2 regions of the Streptomyces sp. P9-A4 genome follow, and region 1 is predicted to be linked to the other one. Evidence: predicted binding sites of a transcription regulator. Region 1 holds the regulator's gene; the other holds the start of a gene.
What was found. Region 1 encodes HspR, which represses chaperone genes until heat shock. Its sites were predicted from a motif close to TTGAGNNNNNNNNNCTCAA; they were not measured.
Positions count from the first base shown of each region.

Region 2: the regulator HspR is predicted to act here: its motif matches at 2,033-2,051, upstream of lon (endopeptidase La).

Region 1 is NZ_JAZIFY010000001.1:3,489,213-3,496,812, reverse strand. Features, by position in the region: gene dnaK (molecular chaperone DnaK) at 1-567, shown strand, start outside; gene grpE (nucleotide exchange factor GrpE) at 567-1,214, shown strand; gene dnaJ (molecular chaperone DnaJ) at 1,252-2,436, shown strand; gene V4Y03_RS15655 (heat shock protein transcriptional repressor HspR) at 2,441-2,884, shown strand; gene V4Y03_RS15650 (helix-turn-helix transcriptional regulator) at 2,993-4,012, opposite strand; gene V4Y03_RS15645 (hypothetical protein) at 4,120-4,377, shown strand; gene V4Y03_RS15640 ((2Fe-2S)-binding protein) at 4,374-4,694, shown strand; gene V4Y03_RS15635 (pyridoxamine 5'-phosphate oxidase family protein) at 4,826-5,230, opposite strand; gene clpB (ATP-dependent chaperone ClpB) at 5,341-7,600, shown strand, end outside.
Region 2 is NZ_JAZIFY010000001.1:5,147,565-5,155,164, forward strand. Features, by position in the region: gene V4Y03_RS23375 (RNA polymerase sigma factor) at 1-626, opposite strand, end outside; gene V4Y03_RS23380 (hypothetical protein) at 680-1,207, opposite strand; gene V4Y03_RS23385 (GNAT family N-acetyltransferase) at 1,305-1,943, opposite strand; gene lon (endopeptidase La) at 2,074-4,485, shown strand; gene V4Y03_RS23395 (DUF4240 domain-containing protein) at 4,627-5,220, shown strand; gene V4Y03_RS23400 (lytic polysaccharide monooxygenase auxiliary activity family 9 protein) at 5,288-6,172, opposite strand; gene V4Y03_RS23405 (lysozyme) at 6,364-7,194, opposite strand; gene V4Y03_RS23410 (MarR family winged helix-turn-helix transcriptional regulator) at 7,403-7,600, shown strand, end outside.

The DNA.
Region 1 (7,600 bases):
GGCATGTTCGAGCTGACCGGTCTGCCGCCGGCCCCGCGTGGCGTCCCGCAGATCGAGGTCGCCTTCGACATCGACGCCAACGGCATCATGCACGTGACCGCGAAGGACCTGGGCACGGGCAAGGAGCAGAAGATGACCGTCACCGGCGGCTCCTCGCTGCCGAAGGACGAGGTCGACCGGATGCGCCAGGAGGCCGAGCAGTACGCGGACGAGGACCACCGTCGCCGCGAGGCCGCCGAGTCCCGCAACCAGGGCGAGCAGCTCGTCTACCAGACGGAGAAGTTCCTCAAGGACAACGAGGACAAGGTCCCCGGTGACGTCAAGGCCGAGGTCGAGACGGCGCTCGTCGAGCTGAAGGAGAAGCTCAAGGGCGAGGACACCGCGGAGATCCGTACGGCCACCGAGAAGGTCGCGGCCGTCTCCCAGAAGCTCGGCCAGGCGATGTACGCCGACGCCCAGGGCGCCCAGGCCGCCGGCGGCGACGCGGGCCAGCAGGCCCCGGCCGACGACGACGTCGTCGACGCCGAGATCGTCGACGAGGACAAGCCGAAGGGTGGCGCTGCCTGATGTCGAAGGAGACCCCGGGCTTCGAGGAGAAGCCCGACGTCCCCGCCGACGGCACGCCCGAGGAGACCGAGGCCGCTGCCTCCGCCGACAAGGCGGAGGGGGCGGCCCCGGCCGGGGACGCTACCGACGTAGCCCTCCTGGCGCAGCTGGACCAGGCCCGTACCGCGCTCGACGAGCGCACCGCGGACCTCCAGCGGCTCCAGGCCGAGTACCAGAACTACCGCCGCCGCGTGGAGCGGGACCGGGTCACGGTCAAGGAGATCGCCGTCGCGAGCCTCCTGACCGAGCTGCTGCCCGTGCTCGACGACATCGGCCGGGCCCGGGACCACGGCGAGCTCGTGGGCGGGTTCAAGTCGGTCGCCGAATCGATGGAGACCGTCGTCGCGAAGATGGGCCTCCAGCAGTTCGGCAAGGAGGGCGAGCCCTTCGACCCGACGATCCACGAGGCCCTGATGCACTCGTACGCGCCGGACGTCACCGAGACGACGTGCGTGGCGATCCTGCAGCCGGGGTACCGGATCGGCGAGCGGACCATCCGGCCCGCCCGTGTGGCCGTCGCCGAGCCCCAGCCGGGCGCGGCTCCGGCCAAGGCGGAGGAGTCGGAAGACCCCGACAAGTCCGACAAGTCCGAGAAGGACAGCGAGTAACAGCCATAACCGGAGCAGTCCGGAAGGAGGGACGTCGATGAGCACGAAGGACTTCGTCGAGAAGGACTACTACAAGGTTCTCGGCGTCCCCAAGGACGCCACCGAGGCCGAGATCAAGAAGGCGTACCGGAAGCTCGCCCGCGAGAACCACCCGGACGCCAACAAGAACGACGCCAAGGCCGAGGAGCGCTTCAAGGAGATCTCCGAGGCCAACGACATCCTCGGCGACCCCAAGAAGCGCAAGGAGTACGACGAGGCCCGCGCCCTCTTCGGGAACGGCGGCTTCCGGTCGCCGGGCGGCCCCGGCGGCGGCTCGTTCAACTTCGACCTGGGCGACCTCTTCGGAGGCGCCCAGGGCGGCCCCGGCGGCGGTGGCTTCGGCGGCGGCGGTGGCGGCATCGGGGACGTCTTCGGCGGCCTGTTCAACCGCGGCGCGGGCGGGGGCACCCGTACCCAGCCGCGGCGCGGCCAGGACGTCGAGTCCGAGGTGACGCTCAGCTTCACCGAGGCCATCGAGGGCGCGACCGTACCGCTGCGGATGTCCAGCCAGCAGCCGTGCACGGCGTGTTCGGGGACCGGCGACAAGAACGGCACCCCCCGGGTGTGCCCGACCTGTGTCGGCACCGGGCAGGTCTCGCGCGGCAGCGGCGGCGGCTTCTCGCTGACCGACCCGTGCGTGGACTGCAAGGGCCGCGGTCTGATCGCGGAGAACCCCTGCGAGGTCTGCAAGGGCAGCGGCCGGGCCAAGTCCTCCCGCACCATGCAGGTCCGCATCCCGGCGGGCGTCAGCGACAACCAGAAGATCCGGCTGCGGGGCAAGGGAGCACCGGGCGAGCGCGGCGGCCCGAACGGCGACCTGTACGTCGTCGTGCACGTCGACACCCACCCGGTCTTCGGCCGCAAGGACGACAACCTCACCGTCACCGTGCCGGTCTCCTTCACGGAGGCGGCGCTCGGCGGCGAGGTGAAGGTGCCGACCCTCGGCGGCCCCGCGGTCACCCTCAAGCTGCCCGCGGGCACTCCGAACGGCCGGACGATGCGCGCCCGGGGCAAGGGCGCGGTCCGCAAGGACGGCACCCGCGGCGACCTCCTCGTGACGGTCGAGGTCGCGGTGCCGAAGGAGCTGGACGACAAGGCACGCGACGCCCTGGAGACCTACCGCGAGGCGACCGCCTCGGAGGACCCCCGGGCGGAGCTGTTCCAGGCCGCGAAGGGAGCGTGACCCGGTGGACGGGCGCCGACGCAATCCGTACGAACTGACCGACGAGTCGCCGGTGTACGTCATCTCGGTGGCGGCCCAGCTCTCCGGTCTGCACCCGCAGACCCTGCGGCAGTACGACCGTCTCGGTCTGGTCTCCCCGGACCGTACGGCCGGCCGCGGCCGGCGCTACTCGGCCCGTGACATCGAGCTGCTCCGCCAGGTGCAGCAGCTGTCGCAGGACGAGGGCATCAACCTGGCCGGGATCAAGCGGATCATCGAACTGGAGAACCAGGTCGCGGCCCTGCAGAGCCGGATCGCGGAGCTGTCGGCGGCCGTCGACGGCGCGGCGGCGGCGATGCGGCAGCGCGAGGCCCAGGTGCACGCCTCCTACCGGCGCGATCTGGTGCCGTACCAGGACGTGCAGCAGGCGAGCGCGCTGGTGGTCTGGCGCCCCAAGCGCGGCGAGTAGGACGACGGTCACGAGGCCCCCTCCACAGGTGTGGAGGGGGCCTCGTGCGTTGCCGTGGGCCGGGGCCGGGGCCGGGTGCCGGATGCCGTGTGCCGGGTGCCTCCCGGCTCAGGCGTCCTTCTGGTCCGGCGCCCGGTCGAGGATGCCCGACTGGGCGATGAGGTAGCCGAGCTGGGCGCGGCTGCCGCTGCCGAGGGTGGCGGCGAGTTTGGCGATGTGGGCGCGGCAGGTGCGGACGTTCATGCCGAGGCGGCGGGCGATGGCCTCGTCGACATGGCCCTCGACGAGCAGTTTGGCGATGGAGCGCTGGACGCCGCCTATGCCGTCCACGGAGGGGCTGTAGGGGATCTCCTCCTCCCAGGGCACGCCGTGCAGCCAGAACTGGTCGAAGACGCCGACGAGGTACTGGACGAGGCCCTCGTGGCGCAGTTCCAGGGCGACCTGGCGGTCGCTGCGCGCGGGCACGAAGGCGACCTTGCGGTCGACGATGATCAGCCGGTCGACGATCTCTTCCAGGGTGCGCAGTTCGAGCCCGTAGGGGGCGACGCGTTCGACGTAGGCGAGGGTGGCGGGGTGGTGCCGGGCCGTGTGCTGGTAGAGCGTGCGCATCCGGACGCCCCGGTCCAGGAGCGGTTCCATGCGGCGCAGCGCGGCTTCCAGGGTCTCGGGGCGGCGTCCGCTGCCGGGCTGGATGGTGAGGAGTTCGACCGTGCACTCGTTGATGACCCGGTCGAGGGTGGCGTTGATGACGCTGAGGCCTTCGAGGACCGTGATGGCCTGGGCGCCGGAAGGATCCTGCGTGTGGATCGCCATGAACGGCTCGAACGCGTCGGCCAGGGCGATGGCGTGCTGACGGCGGACCTGTATCTCCTGCTCGATGGGATGCACGAGCTGGTTCAGGGCGATCGAGGGCGGCACGGGGTGCAGCCACTCGCCGTCGTCCGGGTCCGGGTGGAGGAGGGACAGCTCCTTGAGGCAGGGGGCCGCTTCGGCGTCCGCCCGGGCTATGCGGCCGGTGCGGAGCGCACTCGCATAGAGCTCCTTGCCCACGTCGCATAGTTCACCGTGACTGTGCTTATGACCGGACTCGTCGCATTCTCGCCTCATTTGCACCCCCCTCAGGGTCATGAATTACAGGAACATGATGCCCGGGTTGGCTGGTGGAAAGGGTCGGGAGTGAGCCATCGTCTTACTCGCGGGGGGGAGGTAGTGATCAAAAGAGGTGGAGATCGGCCATGACCAGGATGGTTCGTGCACTTAGCGCCATAGCCGTTGCGGCGGCTGCTCTCGGCGCACTCGCCGTCGGCGAGCCCTCGTGGGAGAGCACCCCGGCGCATTCCGTGGCAGGGCCGGGCGAGCCCTCGTGGGAGAGCATTCCGGCCCACGAGGTGTGGGCGGGACCGACGGAGCCCTCGTGGGAGGTCGCTCCGAGGGACGGCGGCACGCCCGACGAGCCCTCCTGGGAGATCGCTCCCAAGGGCGCGGGCGCGTGACCGTGCCGCCGGACGACCCCAGGTTCCGCCGGGAGATGGCTTCGGCCTACCGGTCCGGGTGGCACTTCGTCGACCTCGCCACGGCCATCCCCCACCGTGGTGACGCGTTGCGGGTGACGCTCTTCGGAGAGCCGATCCTGGTGGCACGGGAGCAGGACGAGGACGTCCGCGCGTACCGCTGCCTCCGCCGCCCGCGCGGCGCCCCACAGCCGATCCGCTGTGCCATCCGGTACGGCATGATCTTCGTCAACCTCGACCAGCGGGACCACCAGCTGATCGAACCAGAGACCATCACCGCCACCCCCCGCAGTGCCTGAGCGATTCCCCCGTCGTTGTAGATCGCTCCGGCACTTCCCCCACACAGCGGCGCCATCGCGGACCTGAAACGCGATGGCGCCGCTGTGCTTTTCCGTGTCCTGGACCGGGCGGGCTGTCGTCCGCCCCGCCGTCAGGCGCGGCCCATCGCCCGGGTGAGGGCGATCTCGATGACCACCCGGTCCGGGTTCGGGGCCGGCGTGCGCCCGTAGCGCTCCGCGTAGCGCGCCACCGCGTCCGCGACGGTCTCCGCCTCGGTGCGGACGTGCGCGACGCCCTCCAGGGTGGCCCAGCGCCCCTTGTCGACCTGGCAGACCGCGACCCGCGCGCCCTCCGCGCCCGCCGCGAGCACATTGGCGACCTTCCGGCTGTTCTTGTTGGTGATGACCCGCGCGTACCCCTGCTCGGGGTCGTAGGTGACGCCCACCGCCACGACGTGCGGGGTGCCGTCCGGGCGCGGGGTGGTCAGGGTGCACATGTGGTACTCGCGCCAGAAGCTGAGGTACGAGTCGGAGGGGTTCCTCGGGTCTGTGGCCATGCCCGGAAACTACACTCCCCGATACCTTGAGCGGAGGCGACTCAACTTTGTGTACTCTGGAGGGGTCATAAAGGGAGAGGACCCACGAGAACCCAGGAGGAGTACCGCACGTGGACGCCGAACTGACCAACCGGAGCCGGGACGCGATCAACGCGGCGAGCAGCCGCGCCGTGTCCGAGGGGCACGCCGACCTGACCCCCGCCCATCTTCTGCTGGCACTCCTGACGGGTCAGGACAACGAGAACATCACCGACCTGCTCGCCGCCGTCGAGGCCGATCAGGCGGTCGTGCGCGCCGGCGCGGAGCGGCTGCTCGGCGCCCTGCCGAGCGTCACGGGGTCCACGGTCGCGCCGCCGCAGCCCAGCCGCGACTTCCTCGCGGTCATCGCCGAAGCCGACAAGCGGGCCAAGGAGCTGGGCGACGACTTCCTGTCCACCGAGCACCTGCTGATCGCGATCGCCGCCAAGGGCGGTCCGGCCGGTGAGATCCTCGACCGGCAGGGCGCGAGCGCTTCCAGGCTGCTCGACGCGTTCGAGAAGAGCAGGGGAGGACGCCGGGTGACCACACCCGACCCGGAGGGGCAGTACAAGGCGCTGGAGAAGTTCGGTACGGACTTCACGGCCGCCGCGCGCGAGGGCAAGCTCGACCCGGTCATCGGCCGGGACCACGAGATCCGCCGCGTCGTGCAGGTGCTGTCCCGCCGCACCAAGAACAACCCGGTCCTCATCGGTGAGCCCGGCGTCGGCAAGACCGCCGTCGTCGAGGGCCTCGCCCAGCGGATCGTGAAGGGCGACGTGCCCGAGTCGCTCAGGAACAAGCGGCTGGTCTCGCTCGACCTGGGCGCGATGGTCGCGGGAGCCAAGTACCGAGGCGAGTTCGAGGAGCGGCTGAAGACCGTCCTCTCCGAGATCAAGGCCAGCGACGGCCAGATCATCACCTTCATCGACGAGCTGCACACGGTCGTCGGCGCGGGCGCCGGCGGCGACTCCGCCATGGACGCGGGCAACATGCTCAAGCCCATGCTGGCCCGCGGCGAGCTGCGGATGGTCGGCGCGACCACCCTCGACGAGTACCGCGAGCGGATCGAGAAGGACCCCGCCCTGGAGCGCCGCTTCCAGCAGGTCCTGGTCGCCGAGCCGACCGTCGAGGACACCATCGCCATCCTCCGCGGCCTCAAGGGCCGCTACGAGGCCCACCACAAGGTGCAGATCAACGACTCCGCGCTGGTGGCCGCCGCGACCCTCTCCGACCGGTACATCACCTCCCGCTTCCTCCCCGACAAGGCCATCGACCTCGTCGACGAGGCCGCCTCCCGGCTCCGGATGGAGATCGACTCGTCCCCGGTCGAGATCGACGAGCTCCAGCGCTCGGTGGACCGGCTCCGCATGGAGGAGCTGGCCCTGAAGAACGAGACGGACGCGGGGAGCAGGCAGCGCCTGGAGAAGCTGCGGCGCGACCTCGCCGACCGCGAGGAGGAGCTGCGCGGCCTGACCGCCCGCTGGGAGAAGGAGAAGCAGTCCCTCAACCGGGTCGGTGAGCTGAAGGAGCGCCTCGACGAGGCCCGGGGCCGCGCCGAGCGCGCCCAGCGCGACGGCGACTTCGACACCGCGTCCAAGCTGCTCTACGGCGAGATCCCGGCGCTGGAGCGGGAGCTGGAGGAGGCGAGCGAGGCCGAGGCCCGGCAGGAGAGCTCCAAGGACACGATGGTCAAGGAGGAGGTCGGGCCCGACGACATCGCGGACGTGGTCGGCGCCTGGACCGGCATCCCCGCCGGCCGCCTCCTGGAGGGCGAGACGCAGAAGCTGCTCCGTATGGAGGACGAGCTGGGCAGGCGGCTGATCGGCCAGTCCGAGGCCGTCCAGGCGGTCTCCGACGCCGTGCGCCGCACCCGCGCGGGCATCGCCGACCCCGACCGGCCCACCGGCTCCTTCCTCTTCCTCGGCCCGACCGGCGTCGGCAAGACGGAGCTGGCGAAGGCGCTCGCGGACTTCCTCTTCGACGACGAGCGGGCCATGATCCGCATCGACATGTCGGAGTACGGCGAGAAGCACACCGTCGCCCGGCTGGTCGGCGCGCCCCCCGGCTACGTCGGGTACGAGGAGGGCGGCCAGCTCACGGAGGCGGTCCGCCGCCGCCCGTACAGCGTGGTCCTGCTCGACGAGGTGGAGAAGGCGCACCCGGAGGTCTTCGACGTCCTGCTCCAGGTCCTTGACGACGGCCGGCTCACCGACGGGCAGGGCCGGACGGTGGACTTCCGCAACACCATCCTGGTCCTGACCTCGAACCTGGGCAGCCAGTACCTCGTCGACCCCTCGACCTCCGAGGACGTCAAGAAGCAGCAGGTCCTGGATGTGGTCCGGGCCAGCTTCA
Region 2 (7,600 bases), 1.7 Mb from region 1:
CCTCCCAGGGCGTTCGGGCCGCCGGGCCGGGCCGCCCCGAGCGCGGCGCGCAGTTCGCGGCGGGCACGGAGGGCGCGGGTCTTGACGGTGCCCTCGGGTATGCCGAGGAGCCGGGCGGTCTCGCGGGTCGTCAGGCCGTCGACGACGGTCGCCCGCAGGACCTCGGCGAGTTCGGGCGAGATGCGGTCGAGCGCGGCGCCGACCTCCCCGTACTCCAGACCCGCGAGCACCCGGTCCTCGGCCGCGAGCGCGTCGGCTGGCGGCTCCGTGGGCGCGGCGGCGTGCGCGGCGGCCCGTTCCACGGCCCGTTCCGCGCGGGCCCCGGCCCGCTGGGCGTCGACGAGCCGCCGGGCGGCGATGACCCACAGCCAGCCACCGGCCTCGCCCCGGCCCCGGTGTCCGCCGGCCGAGCGCCAGACCGTGACGAAGGTGTCCTGGAGGACCTCCCGCACGGTCTCCTCGTCGGGGCAGCGCCGGGCGAGGCGCGCGTGCAGCCAGCCGGCGTGCCGGTCGTACAGCACGGCGAGCGCCTCGGTGTCCCCCCGGGCGACCGCGCGCAGCAGCGCCGCGTCGTCCTTCCCGTCGCCCCCGGAGGGGCCTCCCCCTGCGGGGCGCAACAGTCTCACGCCCTCTCTATCGCGCGCGTGCCCCGGTTCGGTTCACCGCGCGGGCCGCGAAGTCAGGGACTCGTGGGCGGGCCGCCGTCGGGGAGGGCGGCGAAGACCCGCTGGAGGGCGGGCGGGCGTTCGCCGTCGCCCGCGACGACGACCCGGCCGCGGTACGTCACGGAGTACTGGAAGCCGTCGGCGATCGGGCGGCCGGCCGGGCGCTCGGGGACCTGCGCGTAGGCGGGGTCCTCCAGGGCGGCCCGGAGCTCGGCGGCCTCGGCGGGGGTCTGGTGCCCGGTGCGGGGCGGCTCGGCGCCGGAGCGGCTGGTCCAGGTGCCGTCGTAGCGGACGACGAGACGGTTGGCGACGCCCGCGAAGCCGCCGCTGACGGCCACCTCGACGAGGACCTCACCCGGCTGGGGGTCGGCCGCCGGGGTGCCGGGGCCGGTCGTGACGCTCGGCACGGCCGGTCCGCTCACCGCGGACGGCGGCCCGCCGGGCGCGGGGGTGATCCCGGGCCCGCAGCCGCTCGCACCGCCGACCAGGGCCCCGATCAGCAGCAGGCTCCCGCACCAGGTCTTCCGTACGCCTCGCACCATGGTCCGAGCATGCCCGCAAGGGGGCACCGCGCGCAGCCGGACGGCCGGGATTCCGCCCGGACGGTGGAGGTCGCCTGCCCGCGGCGGCTCGGGACCGTCAGCCCTCCGTCCGCACGATCCCCGTCACCGGCCCCCGGTAGCGCCAGTCGAGGGAGTCGTACAGCGCGAGGCCGTCCGTGGTCGCGGCGAGTACCCCGGTCCGCGCGCCCGCCTGGGCGGCGGCGGCCTCCAGGGTGCGCATGACGTTGGCGCCGAGGCCGCGCCGCCGGTGGCCGGGGTCGGTCTCGATCTGGTCGGCGACGGCGGTGGAGCCGGTCGGTGCGATCCGGCCGCGCGCGGCGAGCGTGCCGTCGGGGGCGAAGATCCGGACCCGGATGACGCCTTCGCGCAGCTCGGTGGTCCGCGCGTACCCCTCGGGCGGTGCGGGCCTGGCGGCGGGGTCCAGCGGCTTGACCATCATGAAGCCCGGGTCGTCGGGGACGGCCCAGCCCTCGGTGATCCACGCGCCCGCGTCCTCGGGTCCCGCCATGATCTTGAGCCAGCTGTACGGGGCGGTGAGCCGGGCGCAGAGCGCGCCGACGGAGGCCGCGTCGGGGGCGGGCAGGACATGGCGTACGACGTGCCGGGGCAGGCCCACGTCGATCCGGTGGCCCCAGGGCTCGGCGACGGGGGCCGGGGTCCCCCGGGAGACGGCCCAGCCCGCCACCCAGGCCGATGTAATAGACGAGATATCCATGCAGGCATTACATCGGCGGGAGGCTCTGTGTAGGGGTCTGATCGCTCAGGGCGAACAGGCGTCCGGGAACATTCCTCGGCTCACATGCATTGAGTCCACATAGCTCAACTTGACTGCCGAAGGGGAGATCATGGCTTCTGACTCCAAGCCGTCCGTGCCGCTCACTCTGCCTGTGCTGCCGCTCGACGACGAGGTCGTGCTGCCCGGAATGGTGGTGCCGCTCGACCTGTCCGACAACGACGTGCGCGCCGCCGTCGAGGCGGCCCAGGCCGCCGCGCGGCCCGGCGCCGGCAAGCCCAGGGTGCTGCTGGTGCCCCGTGTCGACGGGACCTACGCCGGGACCGGCGTCCTGGGGACCGTCGAACAGGTCGGACGGCTGTCCGACGGCGATCCCGGCGCCCTGATCCGCGGCGTCGGCCGCGTCCGCATCGGTGCCGGCACGACCGGACCCGGCGCCGCCCTGTGGGTGGAGGGCAGCACCGTCGAGGAGACCCTGCCCGACCCGCTGCCCGGCCAGGTCACCGATCTGGTCAAGGAGTACAAGGCGCTGGCCACCAGCTGGCTCAAGAAGCGCGGTGCCTGGCAGGTCGTCGACCGCGTCCAGCAGATCGAAGGCGTCGGCGCCCTCGCCGACAACTCCGGGTACTCGCCCTTCCTCACCGTCGAGCAGAAGGTCGCCATCCTGGAGACCGCCGATCCGGTCGCCCGTCTCAGGCTCGCCACCGCCCAGCTCCGCGAGCACCTCGCCGAGCAGGACGTCGCCGAGACCATCGCCAAGGACGTCCAGGAGGGCGTCGACAAGCAGCAGCGAGAGTTCCTGCTCCGCCGTCAGCTCGAAGCCGTCCGCAAGGAGCTCCGCGACCTCAACGGCGAGGCCGAGGGAGACGAGTCCGACGACTACCGCGCCCGCGTGGAGGCCGCCGACCTGCCCGAGAAGGTCCGCGAGGCCGCCCTCAAGGAGGTCGAGAAGCTGGAGCGGTCCAGCGACCAGTCCCCCGAGGGCTCCTGGATCCGCACCTGGCTGGACACCGTTCTCGAACTGCCCTGGAACGAGCGGACCGAGGACCGGTACGACATCCGGGGCGCCCGCGCCGTGCTCGACGCCGAGCACGCGGGCCTGGACGACGTGAAGGAGCGCATCACCGAGTACCTGGCGGTGCGCAAGCGGCGCTCCGAGCGCGGCCTCGGCGTCGTCGGCGGGCGTCGCGGCGGCGCCGTGCTGGCCCTCGTCGGCCCGCCCGGCGTCGGCAAGACCTCCCTCGGTGAGTCCGTCGCGCACGCGATGGGACGCGAGTTCGTCCGGGTCGCCCTCGGTGGCGTACGGGACGAGGCCGAGATCCGCGGCCACCGGCGTACGTACGTGGGCGCCCTGCCCGGCCGGATCGTCCGGGCGATCAAGGAGGCCGGGTCCATGAACCCGGTGGTGCTGCTCGACGAGATCGACAAGGTCGGCTCCGACTTCCGCGGCGACCCCGCCGCAGCCCTCCTCGAAGTCCTCGACCCGGCGCAGAACCACACCTTCCGCGACCACTACCTGGAGGTCGAACTCGACCTCTCCGACGTCGTCTTCCTGGCCACGGCCAACGTCCTGGAAGCCATCCCCGAGGCCCTGCTCGACCGCATGGAGCTGGTCAGGCTCGACGGCTACACCGAGGACGAGAAGGTCGTCATCGCCCGCGACCACCTGCTGCCCCGGCAGCTGGAGCGCGCGGGCCTCGAGCCCGGCGAGGTCGTCCTCGAGGACGCGAGCCTGCGCAGGCTCGCCGGCGAGTACACCCGCGAGGCGGGCGTCCGCACCCTGGAGCGGGCCGTCTCCCGGCTGCTCCGCAAGATCGCCGCACAGCACGAACTGGGCGACCGCGAACTGCCGTTCACGGTCGGACCGGACGACCTGCGGGACCTCATCGGCCGGCCGCACCACGTCCCCGAGTCCGCGCAGGACCCGGCGGAGCGCCGTACGGCCGTGCCGGGTGTCGCCACCGGGCTCGCGGTGACCGGGGCGGGCGGTGACGTGCTCTTCGTCGAGGCGTCCCTCGCCGACCCGGAGACCGGCGCGGCCGGGCTGACCCTCACGGGCCAGCTGGGCGACGTGATGAAGGAGTCGGCGCAGATCGCGCTCTCCTTCCTCCGCTCGCACGGCGCGGAACTGGAGCTGCCCGTCACCGGTCTGAAGGACCGTGGCGTGCACATCCACTTCCCGGCGGGCGCCGTCCCCAAGGACGGTCCGAGCGCGGGCGTCACCATGACGACGGCGCTGGCCTCCCTGCTGAGCGGCCGGCTGGTCCGTACGGACGTGGCCATGACCGGCGAGGTCTCCCTCACCGGCCGGGTCCTCCCGATCGGCGGCGTGAAGCAGAAGCTCCTGGCCGCGCACCGGGCGGGCATCACGACGGTCGTGATCCCCAAGCGGAACGAGGCCGATCTGGACGACGTCCCGGCCGAGATCCTGGAGAAGCTGGAGGTCCACCCGGTGACCGACGTCCGCCAGGTCCTGGAGATCGCGCTGGCGCCGGCGGCGGTGCCGGTGGGCGTGGCGGCCTGACGTTCGCGCGGCGGAGCGGGGTGTCCTCGACGGGCGCCCCGCTCCGTCGTGCCCCGGGGTGTCCTCGAAGGCGTCCCGCTCCGCCGTACCCGGGGGTAAATCGTGACCCGGATGTCAGTTGGGGCTGTCATGCTCGTACGCATGAACGAAGACGCCTTCTGGGCTCTCATCGACGAGTTGAGCCGCCGCCCCGGTGACCGGGACGAGCGGCTGGAGTGGCTGGGCGGAGAGCTGCTCCGGCGTCCCGCCGCCGAGAGCGTGGAGTTCCAGGTACGGCTGGAGCGGGCGTGCGAGACCGCCGACCGGAAGGACCTGTGGAGGGCTGCGAACCGGATCGAGGGCGGCGACTGCACGGACGACGGCTTCCACTACTTCACGCTCTGGCTGGTGGGCCAGGGACGCAAGGTGTACGAGTCGGTCGTCACCGACCCAGACGCACTGGCGGACGTGCCGGGGATACGGCTCCTGGTGGGGCGGCCCCAAGACGACTGGGACGACGACGAGTGGCCCGAGTGGGAGGAGCTCGACTATGTCGCGCAGGACGCCTACGACGAGCTGACCGGCCAGGAGGGCGACGACGGCGAGGAGTTCCTCGACGCCGTGGAGGAGGCCGAGGAGGCCGCCGAGGCGGCGGGGGAGTGGGAAGAGGACGACGATTCCCGGGGCTCTCGCCCGGAAGGGGTGGCGCTGCCCCGGCTCACCGCCCTCTTCCCGCTCGGGACGTCCGGCTCCTGACGGGTTCCGCGCGGGTACCGGCACGGACCGTGCGGTCCGCGCCGGTACCCGGCGGATTCCGCCGGGACTAGGAGGCGGACGGGTTCCGGCGGCGGCCCAGGAGCAGGGTGCCCGCCGCGAAGACGGCGAGCCCGCCCGCGCCCGCGAGGGCCAGGGGGAGCGGCGAGGCGGGGGTCTCGGCGGTCTCGGCGGAGAGGGCCGGGGGCTGCTCGTCGCCGCCGTGGCCCGCGTGGCTCACGGTGGACAGTTCGGCGCCCGCCGCGATCTTCGCCTCGGTGGGGGCCTGCGCCCGGGCCGTGCCGGCCTGCGCCGCCGCCCCGCCGAAGGTGACGTCCGAGCAGCTGTAGAAGGCCTCGGGGCTGTCGTTGCGCTGCCACACCTTGTAGACGATGTGACGGCCGGTGCGGGCGGGGAGGTTGCCCGTGAAGTTGTAGTAGCCGTCGGTGGCGGTGCGGGTGGTGTTGTAGACGGCGACGGGGGTCGCGTCCAGGTCCGACCACTTCAGGGGCTGCGTCGGGTCGAAGCCGGGCTTGGTGATGTAGACGGTCATGGTGCCCGAGTGGGCGGCCGTCACCCGGACCTTGAAGTCGAAGGAGCCCGCGGCGACCGCGGTCGCCGGCCAGTCGGTGCGGGCCCAGTCCAGCGCCCGGTACTTCTCGCGGTTCGCCGAGCAGAGCTTGCCGTCGGGGATGAGGGCCTGGTGCTGCCCCGCGGCGTTGGCGATGTTGACCTCGTTCCAGTCGTAGAGCGGCTGGGTGCCGGAGTCGGCGACGAGGTCCTTGCACACCTGGGACCTGGGGGTCTCGGGGCCCTCGGCGTAACAGGCGGCGATGCGGCTGACCGGGTTGAAGACGGCCCCGTGGGCGGCGGCGGTGGTGGGGGTCAGGCCGACGAGTGCGGTGGCGGCGGACAGGGCGGCGACGCCGGTGGCGGTGCGGCGGTAGGACGGCATGCGGGGGCTCTCTCTCGTGCGTGGGGGAGGACGGAACGAGCAACGCGCGCTGAGCGGAAGGAAGTTGAATCCCGGGCGACCGCGATAGAGCGTCGCATTGGTCCATACCAATGAGCAAGAGGGTGGGCGGAAAAAGCCGAAGCGGCCCCCGGGGTGCCGCGCACCCGGGGACCGCTGGGAAGAAGGAGGCGTCAGCCGTTCGCGAGCGCCTGCACCCGCGAGTAGTCGCCGTTGAAGTGGTTGTGGTCGCCGACCGTGGGGCCGGAGGAGGTGTACTGCCAGATCGTGTAGTACTGCCAGCCGGCCGGGAGTTCGCCCACGTTCGAGGAGTACCGCGCGATCCACAGCGGGTTGGTCGTGGCGAAGGCGGCGGAGTTGCCGGTGCACTGGGTCCACCAGCTGGTCGCCGTGTAGATGACGGCGTCCCGCCCGGTCCGGTACTTGTACCGGTCGACGAAGTCGCGGATCCAGGACACCATCCCGGCCTGGGTCTTGCTGTAGCAGGTGGCGCCGTACGGGTTCCACTCGATGTCCAGCACGCCCGGCAGGGTCTTGCCGTCCTTCGACCAGCCGCCGCCGTTGTTGACGAAGTAGTCCGCCTGGGCCGCGCCGGTCGTCGTGTCCGGGGTGGCGAAGTGGTACGTGCCCCGGATCATGCCGACGTTGTACGAGCCGGTGTACTGCTGGTTGAACGAGGTGTTCTTGTAGTAGGTGCCCTCCGTCGCCTTGACGTAGGCCCACTTGACCCCGCTGTTCCACAGGGTGGACCAGGCCACGTTGCCGTTGTGGCTGGAGACGTCCACGCCTTCGGTCTGGACGGCCTGGGCGGAGGCGCCGCCGGGCGCGGAGCCCTGTCCGTCGTGGGCGATGACGCCCATGCCCATGCTGGCGGAACCGCGCGGGGGCACCACGCGGGTGCCCGGGTCCTGGGCGGCACCGGCGGACCCGGCGAGGGGGAGGAGGAGGGCCAGGGCCGCGAGGGCGGCGCCGGCGAGGGACGTTCCGGATCTGTGCACACGCATTGCGTGCCTCCGAAAGGCTCGGTGGGGGAGCGGTGTCGGCGGGCCCTGGTGTGGACATGTCATTAGGGCTGCCGGGGAAGACGCTACGCACGTAGACCCGCCCGGCGGAAGGGGGCCTGATGGCTGCCGTTGGTCTACTCCTGCGAAATACTGAAGGAGCTGCGGCGATGAGCGCCGCCGGAAGAAACTTTCAGCGGCCGGAAAGCACATGGGAGGTGCTGACGTGCACGGAAGCGGTACGGGAAGTGAAGGCCGGGCCACCCCCGGAGGTGGTGTGGACCAGGAATTCCTGGCCCTCGAACGGGAGCTGGCGGTCTTTCTGCGCCGCGCCCGCGCCCAGTCCGGCGAGATGGCCCGCGAGGTCCACCCCGAACTGGAGCCCGCCGCCTACGGCCTCTTCGTACGC